Regions from separate parts of the Phyllobacterium sp. CL33Tsu genome, predicted to be linked through region 1. Evidence: predicted binding sites of a transcription regulator. Region 1 holds the regulator's gene; the other holds the start of a gene.
What was found. Region 1 encodes LexA, which represses DNA repair genes until DNA is damaged. Its sites were predicted from a motif close to TGTTCNNNNTGTGTTCNG; they were not measured.

Region 1 (3,588 bases):
CAAACCTCAACTGGCCGCAACGCCGGTCGATGAGGCGATTGCGTCTCAAGCCTGGCAGACGGTCGCCAATATCCGCCAGCAACTTACGCAGCGTGTGCTTTCCCGCATCAAGGGGGAACCCGGCGATATTGCGGCTTCGCTGATTACCGGCCAGCGCGACGGCATCAGTGAGGCGACGAATGACGCAATGCGACTGAGCGGGCTTTCGCATATTCTTTCGATTTCCGGATTTCACATGGCGCTGGTGGCCGGCATCATCGTCGGCTCGCTTCGCGCCAGCATGGCCCTCTTTCCCGGCTTTGCAGCCCGCTATCCAATGAAAAAACTGGCGGCATTCGTCGCCCTTGCCGGTTCCGGTTTCTATCTCCTGCTCTCCGGCGCCGACGTAGCGGCACAGCGCAGTTTCGTGATGCTGGCGGTGATGCTCATTGCCATGATGGCCGATCGCGCGGCAATCTCCATGCGCAATCTCGCCATCGGCGCTTTGATCGCGATAGCGCTGCTTCCGCATGAAATTCTCGGACCGAGTTTCCAGATGTCATATTCGGCGACAGGCGCGCTCATTGCATATTACGGCTGGAGATCGCGCCGAAAGAACAGGTCAAACCGAACGAAAGGCGAGGGATTGCTTCTGCGTTTGCCGATGATGGCGGCAAGCCATGTCGGCGCTATCGCCATGACTTCGTTGGTTGCCGGGACGGCGAGCTCGATCTTCGCCGCCTACCATTTCAACAACACAGCGCCGCTTGGGCTTGTGGGCAACGCGCTGGCGCTGCCCGTTGTCTCGATCTTTGTGATGCCGTTTGCGGTGCTTGCTGTTCTTGCGATGCCATTTGATCTCGATTGGCTGCCGTTTGCTGTCATGGAACGCGGCATCGAATGGGTCATTGCGATCGCGAAGATGGTCAGCGCGCATTCGCCAAGCGGCAATTTCGGATCAATGCCGCAAACGAGCCTGCTTTTGATGACCGCGGGACTGGTCCTGCTCATGTTGCTGACAACGCGGCTGCGGCTCGTTGGATTTGCAGTAATGGCATTGGCCATAGTGCCGCTCCGCTCTGCACGTCCGCCGGATATAGTGATTGCTGAAGAGGGCAGGCTCGTCGCCTTGAGCGCCCCCGATGACACGCTGACGGTGAACCGTGCCACGGCAAGCCGGTTCACCCTCGATAACTGGCAGCAGGGGTACGGCGCAATTCGAGTGCTCACGCCGGCAAAGAATGGCGCATCGCCGGCCGATGGACAATTTGAGTGCGCCGACGGCGTGTGCCTGGCGAGGGAAGCCGGCGGCCTGATCGTCGCCTATACGGACGATCCGACCAAAAAATCAACGGCTTGTGCCGAGGGCGATATCGTCGTCCTTGCCTTTACCGGTCCCACAGCAACCTGCGAGCCGGGGGACGTTCTTGTAATTACGGCGCAGGACCTGGCGCTACGCGGTTCCGCAGAAATCAAGTTCGGCGACAACAAGGTCGATCCACCGTCCGGCCTTGATGCGGCTGCATTTGCTGTAGAACAACTGCAGGCACGCCTCCAGTCTGCAAACATTATCTACGCAGTAGGCTCCCCGCAGCGCCCCTGGAACGCCTATCGGGTCTTCTCCCGCACCGCCCGTAATCTTGCGGAGCAAAAACCGCAGCGGCGTGCCGCAAAGACCAAGCCACCGGCAGACGATCAGGAAAACCCGATACGTCAGTAACGGCGGATCAAACCGACCAGCTTGCCCTGCACGCGCACCCGATCCGGCCCGAATATGCGCGTCTCATAGGCCGGATTGGCGGCCTCGAGAGCAATCGATGCCCCTTTGCGCCGAAAGCGCTTCAAGGTTGCCTCTTCGTCATCGACAAGCGCAACCACGATTTCACCGGGATTGGCGGTGTCGCCGCGCCGAATGACGACCGTGTCGCCGTCGAAGATGCCCGCCTCGATCATGGAATCGCCCTTGACCTCCAGCGCATAATGCTCCCCGCTGCCGATCATGTCCGGCGGCAGGCCAATCATATGCGTCTGATTCTGGATGGCGGAGATTGGTACACCGGCCGCGATCCGGCCCATGACGGGTATGTTGACGATCGTCGGCGCACCGTCGTCATCCGAAGCGCGTGGCTGCGGGCGGGGGGGGGCGACATTGCGGCCGAGGCTGCCCTCGATCACGCTTGGCGAAAATTTCTTTTGCGCATTGAGACCAGGCGCAATTGAATCCGGCAGGCGCAGGACTTCCAGCGCCCGCGCACGGTTAGCAAGCCGTCGAATGAAACCTCGTTCCTCGAGCGCTGTTATCAGCCGATGTATCCCTGATTTGGACGCAAGGTCCAATGCATCCTTCATCTCGTCGAAGGATGGAGGGATGCCGGTTTCCTTAAGACGCTCATGGATAAAGAGCAGAAGTTCGTGTTGTTTACGCGTGAGCATCGGCGATCCTTCGAAACGGAATCGGAAAAACAAAACCAGAACAAACACTATCTGTTCCAGTTGTGTTCCACAAGTATTAATATGTCGTGTAGAAGGAGTGCGCCGATATCCAAATAGCGCATCTGGCCCGTTGCCGGCACATGCGCGATGAACAACGCCGATGCGTCAGTACTTGCCGACGACGTTGAAGAACACACCGCGGTCGTTGAGCGTCAGGTCGCGCAGATCGTCGGAGAAATTCCCGAAATTATAGCCGACGCCGACCTTGAAGTTGTCACCGACGTGGCGATAAACGGCGGTGAGCACGCCAAGATCTGTCGTATCCGCCTCGGCCATGTGCATAACCCGCCCTTCCAGCAAGGCGTCCCATTTCTTGACGATGTGAAAATCGGTTCGAACAATGCCGAGATGCGCTGAGGAAGTCTGCCAATCGGAGAATGCGTCGAGATCGTCCTGAAGCCGCTCGCGCACTTGACCGTAGCGGAAGCCGTATTTCGCGCCGACGGACAGCCAGGGAACGAGATCGTAGGTGAAATCGGCGGAAAGAATGTTGCTGCGCTGTGCTGGCCCGTATTCGTCGCCGGTCACCGCGCTGACCTGATCCTCGCCCGGAAGATCATAAAGCCACGTATATTTGAAGAGGGCGTTCAGCCGGTCATTTGTGATCGGACGGTAAGCATACCGGAATAGAGGGAGGAACGCCTTCGCTGCTGGCCGTCGCCGTATTGACGATCTTGCCGGTGTCGAGGTCGTCCTGTTTGATCGTATATTCGGCGGTACAGGTCAGCGTGGCCTTTGCCGGCAACCCGCCGGGCGGCAGCGGATCGCATTTTACCGTATATCTGTCGTCCGTGACCACAATGGGTTTGGTGATCGTCCCATTGCCGGTATTGGTGACGGTGTATTTATAGACGATCTTCTCGCCGACGGCCGAATAGGGATTGGGTGTGATCTTTATGTCCAAGCCCATGACAGGAAGACGATAAGCCGTGGCCGACACTTTTGGAGATGAGAACTTGCTGGTAGCGGCGGCTGCGGTATTGGTTACCTTGTTGGCGTCGAGATCGGCCTGAACGACCGTGTAGGACGCCGAGCATGCGATCGACGCGTTTGGTAAAAGTCCGCCGACCGGAAGGGAAGGACAGGTGACGCTACTGATTTTGTCGTCATTAATAT
Region 2 (3,588 bases), 150 kb from region 1:
GGGTTGGCCGGAACCATCTTGGTCAGGCGGTCGACCTGGCCATAGGGCATTTCGAGAACGCGCCCGACATCGCGCAGCACGGCGCGGGCCTGCAGTGTTCCGAACGTGATGATCTGCGCCACCTGATCGCGGCCATACTTGCCCTGGACATAGCGGATGACTTCATCGCGCCTCTCCTGGCAGAAATCGATGTCAAAGTCCGGCATCGACACGCGATCGGGATTGAGAAAGCGCTCGAACAGAAGCGAAAAGCGCAACGGATCGACGTCGGTGATCGTCAGCGCATAGGCGACGAGCGAACCCGCACCCGAGCCGCGACCCGGCCCGACCGGAATGTCATGGGCTTTTGCCCATTTGATGAAGTCAGAAACGATGAGAAAGTAGCCCGGATATTTCATCCGGGTGATGATCGAGATCTCGTACTCGAGCCGTTCTGCATATTGCTCGGGCGTATGGCCCTCAGCCAGGCCCTGTTGTTGGATACGCTGGGCAAGCCCTTCCCGCGCCTGCCGGGCGAGCTCATCGGCCTCCGCCTGGAGGGCCGCATCGGGATCATCGCTTTCGCCGGTAAAGCGCGGCAGGATAGGAGCGCGATTCTTGGGATAATAGGAACAACGCAGCGCTATCTCGACACTGTTTTCGATTGCCTCCGGCAGATCGGCGAAGAGCGCCACCATCTCCGCTTCGCTTTTCAGATAGTGGTCCGACGTGAGGCGCCGCCGGTCGTCGATGGAGAGGAGCGAACCCGAGGCAATGGCAAGCAGCGCATCGTGCGCCTCGTAATCTTCGCTCTTTGAAAAGAAGACATCGTTCGTCGCTACAAGCGGCAACTCCAGCTCATAGGCCAGTTCGACCTGCGCTGCCTCCAGAGCACGATCGTACCCCGCATGTCGCTGTAATTCGACATATAGCCTGTCCCCGAACTGCGACCGCAACAGGCTCAGGCGCTGGCGGGCCCGGTCACTGCGGTCGTCCTTGATCGCTTTGGCGATCGGCCCCTCCGGTCCGCCCGTCAAGGCAATGATGCCGTCGGTTCTGCCGGGAAGCCAGTCCGCCGCGATGTGAATTGGATCGCCAGCAGGTGATTCAAGGTAGGCACGGCTGACGAGGCGAACGAGATTGGCATAGCCAGCCTCGGTGGCGGCTATCAATACGAGCGGGGCAAGGCCAAGCGCTTCACGCCGATTGGCGCTGCGGCTTTCTTCGGCCTGGTCGTGGAAAGCAATGTCGAGCTGGCAACCGATGATAGGCTGCAATCCTGCTTTCGAACCCTTCTGCGCAAACTCGAGTGCGCCGAAGAGGTTGTTCGTATCGGTGATTGCCAGCGCCGGAAACTTGCTGGCAACCGCAAGGTCGATGACCTTGGGAACCTGCAATGCGCCTTCGAGCAGCGAATAGGCGGAGTGAACCCTGAGGTGGACGAATCGCAGCGCCTGCGCGTTTGCCTTGCCACCATTGCCCTGCCCGTCTGCCAATTGTCGTCTCCGGATATTGAACGGAGAACTGATTCACCGCTGAGGCATAGTCGAACAAGCGCCACACGGTGTCCACCCGTATTGGGGTTCTTGCCCGACCGCAACAGTGGATAGAGCAAGATCGCGCGGGCTGACGCTCTGCCGCGCGATCTCAGATTTTCAGATAACGCTGACCCACATGGCGAAAGTAGCAATGAACAGGCTGACAGTAACGAATGACATGACGTCCTGGAAAAGTTCGCTCATCGGTAAAACCCTTCTTCGTTGTCTCTATGTATATGTTTTGTTCTATTTTTGTTCCAAAGTCAAGCAAACCAAAGCGCGGTTTGGCGCTATGGTTTGCAAAATCTTAAGAGAAGGTGAACGATGTCCGCAGCGAAGCGTATTTGAACAGAATTATCTGACCGCACGCTTCATTTCGGACGTGACGGTCAGGCTCCAAAATCCCCGGGGGATCAAAGATCGGTGATCTTGCCGTCCTTCAGGGTCACGCGCCGGTCCATGCGGCGGGCGAGATCGAAATTGTGTGTCGCGATCATCGCCGAAAGCCCGGATTGGCGAACGAGCGCCTCCAGAGCTTCAAACACATAGGACGAGGTAACAGGATCGAGATTGCCGGTAGGCTCGTCAGCCAGGAGCACCAGCGGCGCGTTAGCGACCGCACGTGCGATCGCCACACGCTGCTGCTCGCCGCCCGAAAGTTCGCTCGGCCGGTGCGAAGCCCTCGCCCCGACCTTCATGTAATCGAGGAGCTGCTGCGCCCGCTCAGCCGCTATCCCTGGCTTCATACCGCGAATCATCTGCGGCATCATCACGTTTTCAAGTGCGGAAAACTCCGGCAGGAGATGATGAAACTGGTAGACGAAGCCAATGTCGTTGCGGCGGATTGCGGTACGTTCTTCATCAGAAAGCGTGCCGCACGACCTTCCGGAAAGAATCACATCGCCGCTGTCGGGCCGCTCCAGAAGTCCGGCCGTATGAAGCAGGGTCGACTTGCCGGCGCCCGACGGTGCGACAAGGGCCACCATCTCGCCCTTGCCCAGCGCGAAATTTGCGTCGTTGAGGATCACCAATTCGCGGTCGATCTCATTGTACCGACGGCCGACGCCCGTCAGTTGAAGAATGGGACCGGCTGCCATCTATTCGTACCTCAGGGCTTCAACTGGATCGAGCTTGGCTGCGCGCCAGGCGGGAAAAAGGGTTGCAAGGAATGATAGAACCAGCGCCATGAGGATGACAGAAAACGTCTCGTTGAAGTCCATCTTGGCCGGAAGCGTGCTGAGAAAATAGAGTTCCGGATTAAACAGGGTGGTTCCGGACAGCCAGGAAAAGAATTCCCTAATTCGCTCGACGTTCAGGCAAACGACTACGCCAAGCACGACGCCTGCGAGCGTGCCGGTCACACCGATGGCCGCGCCGGTCATCAGGAAGATACGCAGGATCGAATTGCGCGTCGCTCCCATCGTTCTGAGAATGGCGATATCGTGTCCCTTGTCCTTCACCAGCATGATCAAGCCGGAGATGATATTGAGTGCCGCAACGAGCACGATCAGCGTCAGGATCATGAACATTACGTTGCGCTCGACTTGAAGCGCGGAGAAGAAGGTCTGGTTGCGTTGACGCCAGTCGGTGAGCATCAGCGCCCGCTGCGCAGCATCCTCGACCGGCTTCTTCAGCGCATCGATATTGTCGGGATTGTCAGCGAAGATTTCGAGCGACTGAACCTTGCCTTCCTGGTTGAAATAGAGCTGCGCTTCCTCGAGCGGCATGATGACGATCGAAGCATCATATTCCGACATGCCGATCTCGAAGATGGCGGTGACCGGATAGGATTTGACGCGCGGCGCCATGCCGAGCGGGGTCACGTCGCCATCGGGAGAAATCAATGTCAGGCGGTCACCAAGGCCGAGGCCGAGATTTTCGGCCATGCGTGTGCCAATGGCGACCCCGCCTGCCGTATTGAACCCCTCGAAGGTCCCCTGCCGCACATTCGTCGCAACGAGCTTGAGCTTGGCGATGTCCTCCTCGCGCAAGCCGCGCACCAGAGCGCCCGTGCCTGCGCCGACAGTGCCCTTGGCAAGCACCTGGCCCTCAACAACGGGTATGGCGAAGG

Region 2: dnaE (DNA polymerase III subunit alpha) is a predicted target of LexA. The motif match lies at 1,749-1,766, and genes of this name have one in related genera.

Annotation. Positions count from the first base shown of each region.
Region 1 covers NZ_FORJ01000003.1:241,410-244,997, forward strand. The annotation lists gene BM074_RS13845 (ComEC/Rec2 family competence protein) at 1-1,699, shown strand, start outside; gene lexA (transcriptional repressor LexA) at 1,693-2,412, opposite strand; gene BM074_RS13855 (hypothetical protein) at 2,578-3,000, opposite strand; gene BM074_RS13860 (DUF7507 domain-containing protein) at 3,068-3,588, opposite strand, start outside.
Region 2 covers NZ_FORJ01000003.1:94,052-97,639, reverse strand. The annotation lists gene dnaE (DNA polymerase III subunit alpha) at 1-1,475, opposite strand, end outside; gene BM074_RS13150 (ABC transporter ATP-binding protein) at 1,931-2,614, opposite strand; gene BM074_RS13145 (lipoprotein-releasing ABC transporter permease subunit) at 2,615-3,588, opposite strand, start outside.